2 regions of the Streptomyces sp. NPDC016459 genome follow, and region 1 is predicted to be linked to the other one. Evidence: predicted binding sites of a transcription regulator. Region 1 holds the regulator's gene; the other holds the start of a gene.
The links. Region 1 encodes HrcA, which represses chaperone genes, less so after heat shock. Its sites were predicted from a motif close to TTNGCACTCNGNNNNNCNGAGTGCNAA; they were not measured.
Positions count from the first base shown of each region.

Region 2: groL (chaperonin GroEL) is a predicted target of HrcA. The motif match lies at 2,325-2,351, and genes of this name have one in related genera.

Region 1 is NZ_JBEYCR010000001.1:752,696-759,716, reverse strand. Features, by position in the region: gene ABZ567_RS03495 (DUF3097 domain-containing protein) at 1-436, opposite strand, end outside; gene ABZ567_RS03490 (MBL fold metallo-hydrolase) at 447-1,175, opposite strand; gene hrcA (heat-inducible transcriptional repressor HrcA) at 1,324-2,343, shown strand; gene dnaJ (molecular chaperone DnaJ) at 2,344-3,483, shown strand; gene ABZ567_RS03475 (nitronate monooxygenase) at 3,626-4,717, shown strand; gene ABZ567_RS03470 (16S rRNA (uracil(1498)-N(3))-methyltransferase) at 4,714-5,457, shown strand; gene ABZ567_RS03465 (hypothetical protein) at 5,594-5,962, opposite strand; gene ABZ567_RS03460 (AAA family ATPase) at 6,037-7,021, shown strand, end outside.
Region 2 is NZ_JBEYCR010000014.1:112,485-119,505, forward strand. Features, by position in the region: gene thrC (threonine synthase) at 1-1,254, shown strand, start outside; gene ABZ567_RS26935 (MoaD/ThiS family protein) at 1,269-1,544, shown strand; gene ABZ567_RS26940 (cold-shock protein) at 1,951-2,154, shown strand; gene groL (chaperonin GroEL) at 2,519-4,147, shown strand; gene ABZ567_RS26950 (SRPBCC domain-containing protein) at 4,372-4,857, shown strand; gene ABZ567_RS26955 (alpha/beta hydrolase) at 4,967-6,463, shown strand; gene murQ (N-acetylmuramic acid 6-phosphate etherase) at 6,547-7,021, opposite strand, start outside.

The DNA.
Region 1 (7,021 bases):
ACGGCAGGTCGTCGACGCCCTCCAGGTACTCCACGACCACGCCCTCGATCCGCAGGTCGTCGCCCCAGACCCGCTCCACGAGCTCGGCGTCGTGCCGGCCCTCCACGTAGATCCGGCCGGCCCGCGCCACGCGCGCACGTGCGCCCGGTACGGCGACCGAGCCCGAGGCCGTACGGGTGGGGCGGGCGGGAGCGGTGACCGGTCGGACCAGGGTCACCACCCGGCCCTCCAGGAGGAAACCACGCGGGTCCATGGGGAAGACCCGGTGCTTGCCGAAGCGGTCCTCCAGGGTCACGGTGCCCGCCTCGCAGCGGATCACCGCCCCGCAGAAGCCCGTCGTGACCTCCTCGACGACGAGGTCACGCTCGGCCGGAACCTCCGGGACGGGCTTCGGCTTCTTCCAGGACGGCGTCAGGTCCGGGTTGTAGCTGCGCATTTCGGTGACGTTAGGCGACGTGGAAGCGGTGTGCCAGTTCATCGCGCTGGGCCCGCACGAACGTGGCGTCCACCACCGCCCCGTGCCCCGGTACGTACACCGCCTCCTCGCCGCCGAGCCGCAGCAGCCGGTCCAGGGCGTCCGGCCAGCGGGAGGGGATCGCGTCCGGGCCCGCCTGCGGCTCGCCGGACTCCTCGACCAGGTCGCCGCAGAAGACCACCTCCGGGCCGCCCGGCACCAGGAGCACCAGGTCGTGGCCCGTGTGGCCGGGGCCGACGTTCGCCAGGAGGACCTGCCGGCCGCCGAGGTCGAGCGTCCACTCGCCTGAGACCACGTGCCGCGGCGCCACCAGCACGTCCACGGCCTCCGCGGCCGCCGCCGGGTCGAGCCCGTGCCGTACCGCGTCGCCGCGCAGCGCCTCCTGCGCCCTGGCCCCTCCGAGCAGCGCGTCGGAGCCGACCGCGCCGAAGACCTCCGCGCCCGAGAAGGCCGCGGTGCCCAGCACATGGTCGAAATGGGGGTGGCTCAGTGCGATGTGCGTCACTCTCCGGTCGTTCGTCAGCCCCGCGATCTGCGTCCGCAGCTCGGCGCCCTCCGCGAGCGAGGAGCCCGTGTCGTACAGCAGCACCGCCCGCTCGCCCAGTGCCAGTCCGACCGTGGCGTCCCATCCGGGCAGCCGTCGCCGGCCCACCCCGTCCGCGAGCCGCTCCCACCCGTACGCTTCCCAATCCACGTCCATAAGGCGACGCTAGCCGGTGGGGGCCCGCCGCCTTGCCAGGAGCGACGCCCGCCGCCGTACACTGGCCGGGGAATCGCTGGCACTCGAACAGGGTGAGTGCCAAAAGCGGAGCAACCGGAACGACGTCGACAGCTGGAGGTGCGCCACGATGCTCAGCGAACGCAGGCTCGAGGTCCTGCGCGCCATCGTCCAGGACTACGTGGGGACGGAGGAGCCCGTCGGCTCCAAGGCGCTCACCGAGCGCCACAAACTCGGCGTCTCGCCCGCCACCGTGCGCAACGACATGGCCGTGCTGGAGGAGGAGGGCTTCATCGCCCAGCCCCACACCAGCGCCGGCCGGATCCCGACCGACAAGGGCTACCGGCTCTTCGTCGACCGGCTCGCCGGCGTCAAGCCGCTGTCGACGCCCGAGCGCCGGGCCATCCACAACTTCCTCGACGGCGCGGTGGACCTGGACGACGTCGTCGGCCGCACGGTCCGGCTGCTCGCGCAGCTGACCCGTCAGGTCGCCGTCGTCCAGTACCCCTCGCTGACCCGTTCGACCGTCCGGCACGTGGAGCTGCTCTCGCTGGCCCCCGCCCGCCTGATGCTGGTGCTCATCACGGACACCGGCCGCGTCGAGCAGCGTCTCATCGACTGCCCCGCGCCCTTCGGCGAGTCCTCCCTCGCCGATCTGCGGGCCCGGCTCAACAGCAGGGTCGTCGGTCGGCGGTTCGCCGACGTGCCGCAGCTGGTGCAGGACCTCCCCGAGTCATTCGAGGAGGTCGAGGACCGCGCCACGGTCTCGACCGTGCTCGCGACCCTCCTCGAATCCCTGGTCGAGGAGCACGAGGAGCGGCTGATGATCGGCGGCACCGCCAATCTCACCCGCTTCGGACATGACTTCCCCCTGATGATCAGGCCCGTCCTTGAAGCTCTGGAGGAGCAGGTCGTGCTCCTCAAGCTGCTCGGCGAGGCCAAGGAATCGGGCATGACCGTACGCATCGGGCACGAGAACGCCCACGAGGGGCTGAGCTCCACGTCCGTCGTCTCGGTCGGCTACGGTTCGGGCGGCGAGGCAGTCGCCAAACTCGGCGTGGTCGGACCGACCCGCATGGACTACCCCGGAACGATGGGAGCGGTACGCGCAGTGGCACGTTACGTCGGACAGATCCTGGCGGAGTCGTAAGTGGCCACGGACTACTACGCCGTACTCGGCGTGCGCCGCGACGCGTCCCAGGACGAGATCAAGAAGGCGTTCCGGAGGCTCGCCCGCGAGCTGCACCCGGACGTCAATCCCGATCCCAAGACGCAGGAACGCTTCAAGGAGATCAACGCCGCCTACGAGGTCCTCTCGGACCCGCAGAAGAAGCAGGTCTACGACCTGGGCGGCGACCCCCTCTCGGCCTCGGGCGGAGGCGGCGCGGGCGGCTTCGGGGCCGGTGGCTTCGGCAACTTCTCCGACATCATGGACGCCTTCTTCGGTACGGCGTCGCAGCGCGGCCCGCGCTCGCGGACCCGCCGCGGCCAGGACGCCATGATCCGGCTGGAGATCGACCTCAACGAGGCGGCCTTCGGCACCACCAAGGACATCCAGGTCGACACGGCTGTCGTCTGCACGACCTGCTCGGGCGAGGGCGCCGCGCCCGGCACCTCCGCGCAGACCTGTGACATGTGCCGCGGTCGCGGCGAGGTGTCCCAGGTCACCCGGTCCTTCCTCGGCCAGGTCATGACCTCCCGCCCCTGCCCCCAGTGCCAGGGCTTCGGCACGGTCGTGCCGACGCCGTGCCCGGAGTGCGCGGGCGACGGCCGGGTGCGGTCCCGTCGTACGCTCACGGTGAAGATCCCGGCCGGTGTCGACAACGGCACCCGGATCCAGCTCGCGGGCGAGGGCGAGGTCGGCCCCGGCGGCGGCCCCGCCGGCGACCTGTACGTGGAGATCCACGAGACCCCGCACGACACCTTCCAGCGGCGCGGCGACGACCTGCACTGCACGGTCACGATCCCGATGACCGCGGGCGCGCTCGGCACCAAGGTGCCGCTGCAGACCCTCGACGGCGTCGAGGAGATCGACATCCGGCCGGGCACCCAGTCCGGCCAGTCGATCCCGCTGCACGGCCGTGGCGTCACGCATCTGCGCGGCAACGGCCGGGGCGACCTGATCGTGCACGTCGAGGTGCAGACCCCCGGCAAGCTCGACGCGGAGCAGGAACGGCTCCTGCGCGAACTGGCCAAGCTGCGCGGCGAGGAACGGCCCACCGGCCAGTTCCAGCCGGGGCAGCAGGGCTTGTTCTCGCGGTTGAAGGACGCGTTCAACGGGCGGGTCTGATCGGTACGGAAGGGGCGGCACCCGCGGGCGCGGGTGCCGCCCCTTCCGGCTGCCGGTGCCGTCTTTCCGCCTGTCCGCGCCGCCCCTTCCGTACCCGACGTTCGAATTCGGCACCGCCGCACACGCATGGCACGATGCCCATATGTCCACCACCGCACTGAACGATCTGTCTCGGTATCCGATCGTGCAGGCCCCCATGGCGGGTGGCGGTTCCTGTCCCGAGCTGGTCGGGGCCGTCTGCGAGGCCGGGGCGCTCGGCTTCCTGGCCGGCGGATACAAGACGGCCGGCGGCCTGTACCAGGAGATCAAGCAGACACGCGGGCTCACCGCACGCCCCTTCGGTGTCAACCTCTTCCTGCCGCAGAGCGGGCGGCCCGCCGACCCCGCCGCCGTCGAGGTCTACCGCCACCAGCTCGCCGGCGAGGCCACCTGGTACGGCACCCCGCTCGGCGACACGGACTCCGGTCGCGACGACGCCTACGACGCCAAGCTGGCCATCCTCCTGGAGGACCCGGTCCGCGTCGTCTCCTTCACCTTCGGCTGCCCCGCGCCCGAGACGCTCGCCGCCTTCGCCCGCGTCGGTACGTTCACGATCGTCACCGTCACCTCAGCCGACGAGGCCCTCGCCGCACAGGCCGCGGGCGCCGACGCCGTCTGCGTCCAGGGCGTCGAGGCCGGCGGACACCAGGGCACGTACCGCGACGACCCGGCCGACGACGGCGCCCGGGGCACCGGGCTGCTCACCCTTCTCACCCGGATCCGCGAGAGCGTCGCCCTGCCGATCGTCGCCACCGGCGGGATCATGCGCGGCGCCCAGATCGCCGCCGTCCTCGCCGCCGGGGCCGAGGCCGCCCAGCTCGGCACCGCCTTCCTCTGCTGCCCCGAGTCCGGCGCCCACCCGCTGCACAAGCGGGCCCTGACCGACCCGCTGTTCACCAGGACCGCCCTCACCCGGGCCTTCTCCGGGCGCCCCGCCCGCGGCCTCGTCAACCGCTTCATGCGCGAGCACGGCCCGTACGCCCCCTCCGCCTACCCGGAGATCCACCACCTCACCGCCCCCCTCCGCAAGGCCGCCGCCACCGTGGGCGACGCCCAGGGCATGGCCCTGTGGGCCGGCCAGGGCCACCGGCTCGCCCGCGAACTCCCCGCCGGGCAGCTGGTCGAGGTGCTGGCCGCCGAACTCGACACCGCCCTCTCCGACCTCTCCGGGCCCGCCCACAGGAGCGCCTCATGACAGCACCCGTCTTCGTCGTCGACACCGTCCCCGGCACCGGCACCTTCGTCCTCGACGGGCCCGAGGGGCGGCACGCCGTCTCCGTGAAGCGGCTCCAGGGCGGTGAGGACCTCGTCCTCACCGACGGCCGCGGCCGCTGGGCCGACTGCGTGGTGCTCACGGCCGAGGGCAAGGACCGGCTGACCGTCCAGGTCTCGGGCGATCACGAGGACCCCCCGGAGGAGCCCCGGATCACCGTGGTCCAGGCTCTGCCGAAGGGCGACCGGGGCGAACTCGCCGTCGAGACCATGACGGAGACCGGGGTGGACGCCGTCGTCCCGTGGGCCGCCTCCCGCTGCATCACCCAGTGGAAGGGCGACCGGGGCCTCAAGGCGCTCGCCAAGTGGCGCTCCACCGCGCGCGAGGCCGGCAAGCAGTCGCGCCGCAGCCGGTTTCCCGAGGTCGCCGACCTGATGACGACCAAGCAGGTCGCCGCGCTCCTCGCGGACGCCGACTTCGCGGCCGTCCTGCACGAGGACCGCGACCACCCGAGCGGCGCGCTCGCCACCGCCGAACTCCCCGAGAAGGGCTCGATCGTGCTGATCGTCGGCCCCGAGGGCGGGGTCTCGCCGCAGGAACTCGCCGCGTTCGAGGAGGCCGGGGCGAAGCCGTACCGCCTGGGTCGCAGCGTGCTGCGCACCTCCACGGCCGGTACGGCGGCGACCGCGCTGGTGCTGGGGCGCACGGGGCGCTGGAGCTAGCCGTTCGCGGGCGGTGGGGGGCCGTACCGGACGTCAGCGGGCCGGGGCCGGGGCCGGGGCCGGGGCCGTACCGGCCGGTCGGCCGCTCTGGCTGCACCGGCCCGTCTCCAGCCCGACCAGCCGTTCTCCGGCCGTACTAGCCGTTCTCCCGTCCGTCCGGCTCCGCCAGGGTGTCGAAGAGGGGCCAGCCGTCCGTCTCCCGTATGCCGTGCGTGGCCGGGAAGAGGTCACGGGCCGAGGCCTCGTCGAGGAAGCGGCGGACCACGCTCGGTTCGTTGAGGTTGAGCCGGCCGCCGTCCGTGGCGGCCACCTCGCCGTCGCCCATCGTGTACCCGCCGGTGATACGGCCGGGGCCGCTCCGGAAGACGAGCCGGAGACCGGTGTGGCGGGTCCCGGCCGGGCGGAGGGTGAGGTACGTCCGGCACTCCGGGTGCGTGTGGCCGACGTTCCACAGCCACACCGACTCGTCCACCGTCAGCCTGCGGGGCGCGCGCGATCGTCTCATGCGGCGCACCCTACGCCGCCGCCCGTACCGCACCCGGTGGACGGTGGCCCCCCGCGCCTCCATAAAGTGGCCGCATGGCCGACGAGTCCCCTCTGATCCGCAGTCTGCGCGCCGCCGTGGCCGCCGCCCCCGGCGACGTACCCCTGCGTCTGCACTTCGCCGAACTCCTCCTCTCCGAGGGACGCCACGACGAGGCCGTCGCGGAGGCGGCCGTCGCCCTCCAGCACGCGCCGGGGGACGCGGACGCGCGGGCGCTGATGATGCGGGCGATGGGCGTCCCGCCGGTGGCCGCCCCCGCTCCGGCGACCGAGCGGCCCGGCCCGGCCGTGCCCGCCGACCCGGCCACCGAGCCCCCCGTGCCCGCCGACCCGGCCACAGACGCCCCCGCGCCCGCCGACACCCCCGCCGAGCAGCCGCCCGTGGCCGACGTCCCCGCCTTCGACTGGGGCGCCGCCGAGCAGCAGGTCCAGGACCTCGTCGGGCCCCGGTTCCTCGAGGACCCGCAGGCCGCCGACGGCGAGGGGGGCGCCGGTGACGCCGCCGCCTGGGACGTCGACGCCCCCGGCGCCGTACGCCTCGCCGACGTCGGCGGCATGGAGGAGGTCAAGGACCGCCTCGAAGCCGCGTTCCTCGCGCCCATGCGCAACCCCGAACTGCGCCGCCTCTACGGCAAGTCGCTCCGTGGCGGCCTGCTCCTCTACGGGCCTCCCGGCTGCGGCAAGACCTTCATCGCGCGGGCCGTCGCGGGCGAACTCGGCGCGAACTTCCTGACCGTCTCGCTCTCCGACGTCCTCGACATGTGGATCGGCGCCTCCGAGAAGAACATCCACGACATCTTCGAGACCGCCCGCCGCCAGGCCCCCTGCGTCGTCTTCCTCGACGAACTGGACGCCCTCGGCGCCAAGCGCTCCCGCACTCACCACAGCGGCCTGCGCAACGTCGTCAACCAGCTCCTCACCGAGCTCGACGGCATCGCGAGCGGCGCCGGCAACGAGGGGGTCTTCGTCCTCGCCGCCACCAACGTGCCCTGGGACGTGGACATCGCGCTCCGCCGCCCGG
Region 2 (7,021 bases), on a different contig from region 1:
GTCGACCTCGGTCCCGCGTCCGGACTTTCCTGTCGCGAATGCGGTGAAGTGTTCGCGCTCGGTCCGATCTTCGCCTGCGAACTCTGTTTCGGACCTCTCGAAGTCGCGTACGACCTCCCCACCGGTGACCCCGAGGCGCTGCGCAAGCAGATCGAGGCCGGCCCCGCCAACATCTGGCGCTACGCCCCCCTGCTGCCCGTCCCCGCCGACGTCGCCGACAAGCCGAACCTGAACCCGGGCTGGACCAAGCTCGTCCAGGCGGACAACCTCGCCCGCGAGATCGGCGTCGCCCCCGGCAGGCTCTTCGTCAAGGACGACTCCGGCAACCCGACCCACTCCTTCAAGGACCGGGTCGTCGCCCAGGCCATCGAGGCCGCCCGCGCCTTCGGCTTCACCACCCTCTCCTGCTCCTCCACCGGCAACCTGGCCGGCGCCGTCGGCGCCGCCGCCGCCCGTGCCGGCTTCCGCTCCTGCGTGTTCATCCCGCACGACCTGGAGCAGGGCAAGGTCGTCATGGCCGGTGTCTACGGCGGCGACCTCGTCGCCATCGAGGGCAACTACGACGACGTCAACCGCTTCTGCTCGGAGCTCATCGGCGACCCGCTCGGCGAGGGCTGGGGCTTCGTGAACGTCAACCTCCGCCCGTACTACGGCGAGGGCTCCAAGACGCTGGCGTACGAGATCTGCGAGCAGCTCGGCTGGGTCATCCCCGACCAGCTCGTCATCCCGATCGCGTCCGGCTCGCAGCTCACGAAGATCGACAAGGGTCTGCAGGAGCTCATCAAGCTGGGCCTCGTCGAGGACAAGCCGTACAAGATCTTCGGCGCCCAGGCCGAGGGCTGCTCCCCGGTCTCCGTCGCCTTCAAGGCCGGCCACGACGTCGTCCGCCCGCAGAAGCCGAACACGATCGCCAAGTCGCTCGCCATCGGCAACCCGGCCGACGGCCCGTACGTCCTCGACATCGCCCGCCGCACGGGCGGCGCCGTGGAGGACGTGAACGACGAGCAGGTCGTCGACGCGATCAAGCTGCTCGCGCAGACCGAGGGCATCTTCGCCGAGACCGCGGGCGGCGTGACCGTCGGCGTCGCGAGGAAGCTCGTCGAGAACGGGCTGATCGACCCGAACCTCACCACCGTCGTCCTCAACACCGGCGACGGACTCAAGACCCTGGACGCGGTGGCCGACACCTCTCAGGCGACCGTCACCATCCGCCCGAGCCTGGACGCGTTCCGCGACGCCGGCCTGGCGCTCTGAAAGGTTACGAAGACATGGCCGTGAACGTCCGCATCCCCACCATCCTCCGCACCTACACGGGCGGGCAGTCCGAGGTCCAGGCCGAGGGCGCGACCCTCGCCGAGGTGATCGAGGACCTGGAGAAGAACCACACGGGTATCGCCGCCCGCGTCCTCGACGACCAGGGCAAGCTGCGCCGGTTCGTGAACGTGTACGTGAACGACGACGACGTGCGCTTCGAGCAGGGCCTGGAGACGGCGACCCCGGCGGGTGCGGGCGTCTCGATCATCCCGGCCGTCGCCGGAGGCTGAGCCGTACCCGTTGTCCCGTCTTTGTCGAAGATCTCGAATTGCCCCTTCCGCGCCATAAAGCGGAGGGGGCAATTCTGCATGGTTGAGCGGGGTAGAGTTGGGGAAGTCCCCTCCGCTGCTCATGCCGGGTGCATATGTGAATGCGCCCCGCCCGTCGAGAAGCAGCCAAAGTGTGTGCGCCTTGTGTACCTTCTGCGTACTTTGCCGGGCCCGACTTGCCCCGTAATTCCGGGAATTCTCCCCGATTCACCTTTCCGTGACGCCCAGAATTCTCGCTCGATTGACCTGTTGCAGAGGGCAGTTGGGCAGATACATTCAGCCGCGGTCGACGCGTTCCGGCGCAGGGTCTGACCCGGGTCCGCGAAGTGCGGGTCCCGCGCAAGGGCCAGTAATAGGGGAGTTAGGCATGGCTCAGGGCACCGTCAAGTGGTTCAACGCGGAGAAGGGCTACGGCTTCATCGCGGTCGACGGTGGTGCGGATGTTTTCGTCCACTACAGCGCGATCCAGATGGATGGTTACCGCAGCCTCGAAGAGGGACAGCGGGTTGAGTTCGAGATCTCGCAGGGCCAGAAGGGTCCGCAGGCGGACATGGTCAAGCTCGCCGTCTGAGCGCGGCGCGATCGGCCACCGACGCAACGCCGTCGAGGGGCCCGCATCCCTGGGGATGCGGGCCCCTCGACGTGTTCCGCCACCGGCTGGTTCCCGTCCCGATCGTCGAGAGTCGCCCGCACCCGCCCGTCACCCGACCGCCACCCCGCATCGGCGTTCCTCCGGAACGGCTTGCACTCTCATAGGTCGAGTGCTAATCATTGGCGTTAGCACTCGGCAGGTGAGAGTGCTACGAGGATCGGGCATGACGAGGTCGCCGGCCGGGTGGGGCAAGGAACCACGCGGAGTTGCGGAGGCCGTCCGTCGCGGGCGTCGGCGCGGTCCTGGAGCGTTATCCACCCCATGTCCGGGAGGACCACTTCACATGGCCAAGATCATCGCGTTCGACGAGGAGGCCCGGCGCGGTCTCGAGCGCGGCATGAACCAGCTCGCTGACGCCGTCAAGGTCACCCTCGGCCCCAAGGGCCGCAACGTCGTCCTCGAGAAGAAGTGGGGCGCCCCCACGATCACCAACGACGGTGTCTCCATCGCCAAGGAGATCGAGCTCGAGGACCCGTACGAGAAGATCGGCGCCGAGCTGGTCAAGGAAGTCGCCAAGAAGACGGACGACGTCGCCGGCGACGGTACGACCACCGCCACCGTTCTCGCCCAGGCGCTCGTCCGCGAGGGCCTCCGCAACGTCGCCGCCGGTGCCAACCCCATGGCCCTCAAGCGCGGCATCGAGAAGGCCGTCGAGGCCGTCTCCGGCGCCCTCCTCGAGCAGGCGAAGGATGTCGAGACCAAGGAGCAGATCGCTTCCACGGCCTCCATCTCCGCCGCCGACACCCAGATCGGCGAGCTCATCGCCGAGGCGATGGACAAGGTCGGCAAGGAAGGCGTCATCACCGTCGAGGAGTCGCAGACCTTCGGGCTCGAGCTCGAGCTCACCGAGGGCATGCGCTTCGACAAGGGCTACATCTCGGCGTACTTCGCCACCGACATGGAGCGCATGGAGTCGTCCCTCGACGACCCGTACCTCCTCATCGTCAACTCCAAGATCTCCTCCGTGAAGGACCTGCTCCCGCTCCTGGAGAAGGTCATGCAGTCGGGCAAGCCCCTGCTGATCATCGCCGAGGACGTCGAGGGCGAGGCCCTGTCGACCCTGGTCGTCAACAAGATCCGCGGCACCTTCAAGTCCGTCGCGGTCAAGGCCCCGGGCTTCGGCGACCGTCGCAAGGCCATGCTGAACGACATCGCCATCCTCACCGGCGGCACGGTCATCTCCGAGGAGGTCGGCCTGAAGCTGGAGAACGCGGGCCTCGACCTGCTGGGCCGCGCCCGCAAGGTCGTCATCACCAAGGACGAGACCACCATCGTCGACGGTGCCGGTGACAGCGAGCAGGTCGCCGGTCGCGTGAACCAGATCCGCGCCGAGATCGAGAACAGCGACTCGGACTACGACCGCGAGAAGCTCCAGGAGCGCCTGGCGAAGCTGGCCGGCGGCGTGGCCGTCATCAAGGCCGGTGCCGCGACCGAGGTCGAGCTCAAGGAGCGCAAGCACCGCATCGAGGACGCCGTTCGCAACGCGAAGGCGGCCGTCGAGGAGGGCATCGTCGCCGGCGGTGGCGTGGCCCTGCTCCAGGCCTCCTCGGTCTTCGAGAAGCTCGAGGCCGACCTCACGGGTGACGAGGCCACGGGCGCGAACATCGTGAAGCTGGCCCTCGAGGCCCCGCTGAAGCAGATCGCGATCAACGCCGGCCTCGAGGGCGGCGTCGTGGCGGAGAAGGTCCGCAACCTGCCCGTCGGCCACGGCCTGAACGCCGCGACCAACGAGTACGTCGACCTCATCGCCGAGGGCATCATCGACCCGGCGAAGGTCACGCGTTCCGCGCTGCAGAACGCCGCGTCGATCGCCGCGCTGTTCCTCACCACCGAGGCCGTCATCGCCGACAAGCCGGAGAAGGCGTCCGCGCCGGCCGGCGGCGGCATGCCGGGCGGTGACATGGACTTCTGATCCTCCGGGATCGGTGGTTCATCGCTGAACGCGCGAGCTGACGCGAGGACGCGAAGATCAGAACGAGGGCGGCACCCCGTGGGGGGTGCCGCCCTCGGGCGTTGTCCAGGACCCAGGTCGTACGGGACTGAGGCGTCGTACGGGACTGAGGCGTCGCGCGGGACTCGCCTTACCGCGGGGCCGGGGTGATCCTGGAATGGCCCCTCTCGTGAAGGGAGACCACGATGGTCACCCTGCTGACGACACCGGCCGACCGCGAGCTGGTCATCACCCGGACCTTCGACGCCCCGCCGGGCCTGCTCTGGGAGGCGTGGACCCGTCCCGAGCACGTGCGCGCGTGGTACGGAGTGTCCGCGCTGACCACGTCGGTCGTCGACATCGACCTGCGGGTCGGCGGCGCGTGGCGCTGGGGCCAGAGCACGCCGGAGGGCCAGGAGATCGTCTTCTCCGGCACGTACGAGGAGATCGTCCCGGCCGAACGGCTCGACTACACGGAGGTCTTCGAGCAGATGCCGGACGCGGATCCGGTCAGGGTGACCCTCACCTTCGACGCGACCCCGGACGGCGGCACGGCCCTGACCAGCACCTCCGTGTGGCCGTCGAACGAGATCAGGGACCAGGCGCTGGCGGCGGGGATGGAGGCGGGGGTGCGGGAGCAGTTCGACCGGCTGGCGGGGCATCTGAGGACGATGCGGCCTGTCCACGGGTGACGGGCGAGACCTCGGGCCAACCCGGCCCCGTCGTGCGGGGGTTGGCCCCACCCCGGGTCGGCGTGCCTGCCGGATGGGGTGGGGGCGGGAGGTTCGGGACGCTGGGGGTATGACAACGCATCGTGGACGCAAGGCCCTGCTGCTCGCCCTTTCCGTCGCCGCCGTCGCCGGTGTCGCCCTCAGCGGGGGAGGTGCCGCCCCCGCCGTCGCGGCCGGGCTGGAATGGGGGGACTGCGAACCCGTCGTGAAGCCGCTGCCCGGGCAGCGGTGCGCCACCCTCTCCGTACCCCTCGACTACGCCGATCCCGGCGGTGAGCAGATCGGTCTCGCCGTCTCCCGGCTCCCCGCCGGACGGCCGGAGGCGCGGCGCGGGACGCTGATGGTGATCCCGGGCGGGCCCGGGAGTTCCGGGGTGCAGAGGCTCGCGCAGAAGGGGGCCGCGTTGGCGGAGGAGATGGACGGGGCGTACGACCTGGTGGCCTTCGATCCGCGCGGGACCGGCGGTTCCGCGAAGGCGCGGTGCGGGCTCGCCGAGGAGGACCGGTGGATGGTGACCCTGCGGTCCTGGCCGGGCGGTGACGGCCGGATCGACGACAACGTGACCCGGGCGAAGCGGATCGCGGAGGCCTGTTCCCGCAACGGCGGTGCCATGCTGCGCGGGCTGACCACGGCCAACCAGGTGCGTGACCTGGAGCGGCTGCGGCAGGCGCTCGGTGAGCGGAAGCTGTCGGCGTGGAGCGTCTCGTACGGGACGTACGTGGCGGCCGCGTACGCCGAGAGGTACCCCGGGCGCACCGACCGCTGGGTCCTCGACAGCAGCAGCGACCCGGATCCGCGGCGGGTCGCCCGGGGCTGGCTGGAGGGCATGGCCCGGGGCGCCGAGGACCGGCTGCCGGACTTCGCGGCCTGGGCGGCGCACCCTGACCGGGCGGCGGAAGGGCTGCGGCTCGCGGAGCGGCCCGGGGACGTCCGGCGGGTCGTCCTCGACCTGGCCGCCCGGCTCGACCGGGAACCGCTCCCCACGACCACGCCGGGGGCGCCGCTGACGGGGACCGTGCTCCTCCAGGCGTTCCAGCTCGCGCTCTACTCCGACGCGGCCTTCCCGTCCTTCGCGCGGCTCGTGACGGAGGCGCTCGACCCGGCGGGGGAACCGGTGCTGCCGCGGGAGCTCTCGGGCGCGATGCCCGACGACGCTGCGGCGATCACGATGGGCGTGGTCTGCAACGACGTGGACTGGCCCGCGTCCGTACCGGCGTACGAGCGGGCCGTCGCGGTGGACCGGGCGCGCAATCCGCTGACGGCGGGGATGCCGGCGAACATCACCCCCTGCTCCTTCTGGAAGGGCGGGTCCGGGGAGAAGCCCGTCCGCGTCACCGACCGCGGACCGTCGAACATCCTGATGATCCAGAACCTGCGGGACCCGGCGACGCCCTACTCCATGGGGCTGCGGATGCGGGCGGCCCTCGGCGAGCGGGCGCGGCTCGTCACCGTCGACCACGGCGGGCACGGGGTCTACCTGGGCAACGGGAACGTGTGCGGCGACGGGGCGGTGACCCGGTTCCTGCGGGAGGGTGTCCGGCCGGAGGGGGACGTTCTGTGCGGGTGAGTGCGGGGCGCTCTGTGTGGCTGAGTGCGGGAGCTCTGTGCGGGGGAGGGCCCGGCGGAGGTGCCGTCCGTCGGGCCCGGCGCTCAGTCGGCCGTCGCGTGCAGTGCCGCGCGCAGGTGGCCCTGGGAGTCCCGCAGCCGGTGGGCGGCCGTCGGGGCGTCGATGTCGGCGAGGATCATGAGGATCGCGTTCTTCACCTCTCCGTCGGCGGCGGCGAGCGCGGTCTCGATCTGCTCGTCCGGGGCGCCGGTGGCGAGGGCGACGATCCGGCGGGAGCGGGCCTGGAGCTTGTCGTTGGAGGCGCGGACGTCGACCATCAGGTTTCCGTAGGTCTTGCCGAGCCGGATCATCGTGATCGTCGAGATCATGTTGAGGACGAGCTTCTGGGCCGTGCCCGCCTTGAGCCGGGTCGAGCCGGTGAGCAGCTCGGGGCCGGGGACGACCTCGATGCCGTGCTCGGCGGCGGCGGCGAGCGCGCTGTCCGCGTTGCAGGACAGGCCGATGGTGAGGGCGCCGAGGGCGCGGGCGTGCTCGACGGCGCCGACGGCGTACGGGGTG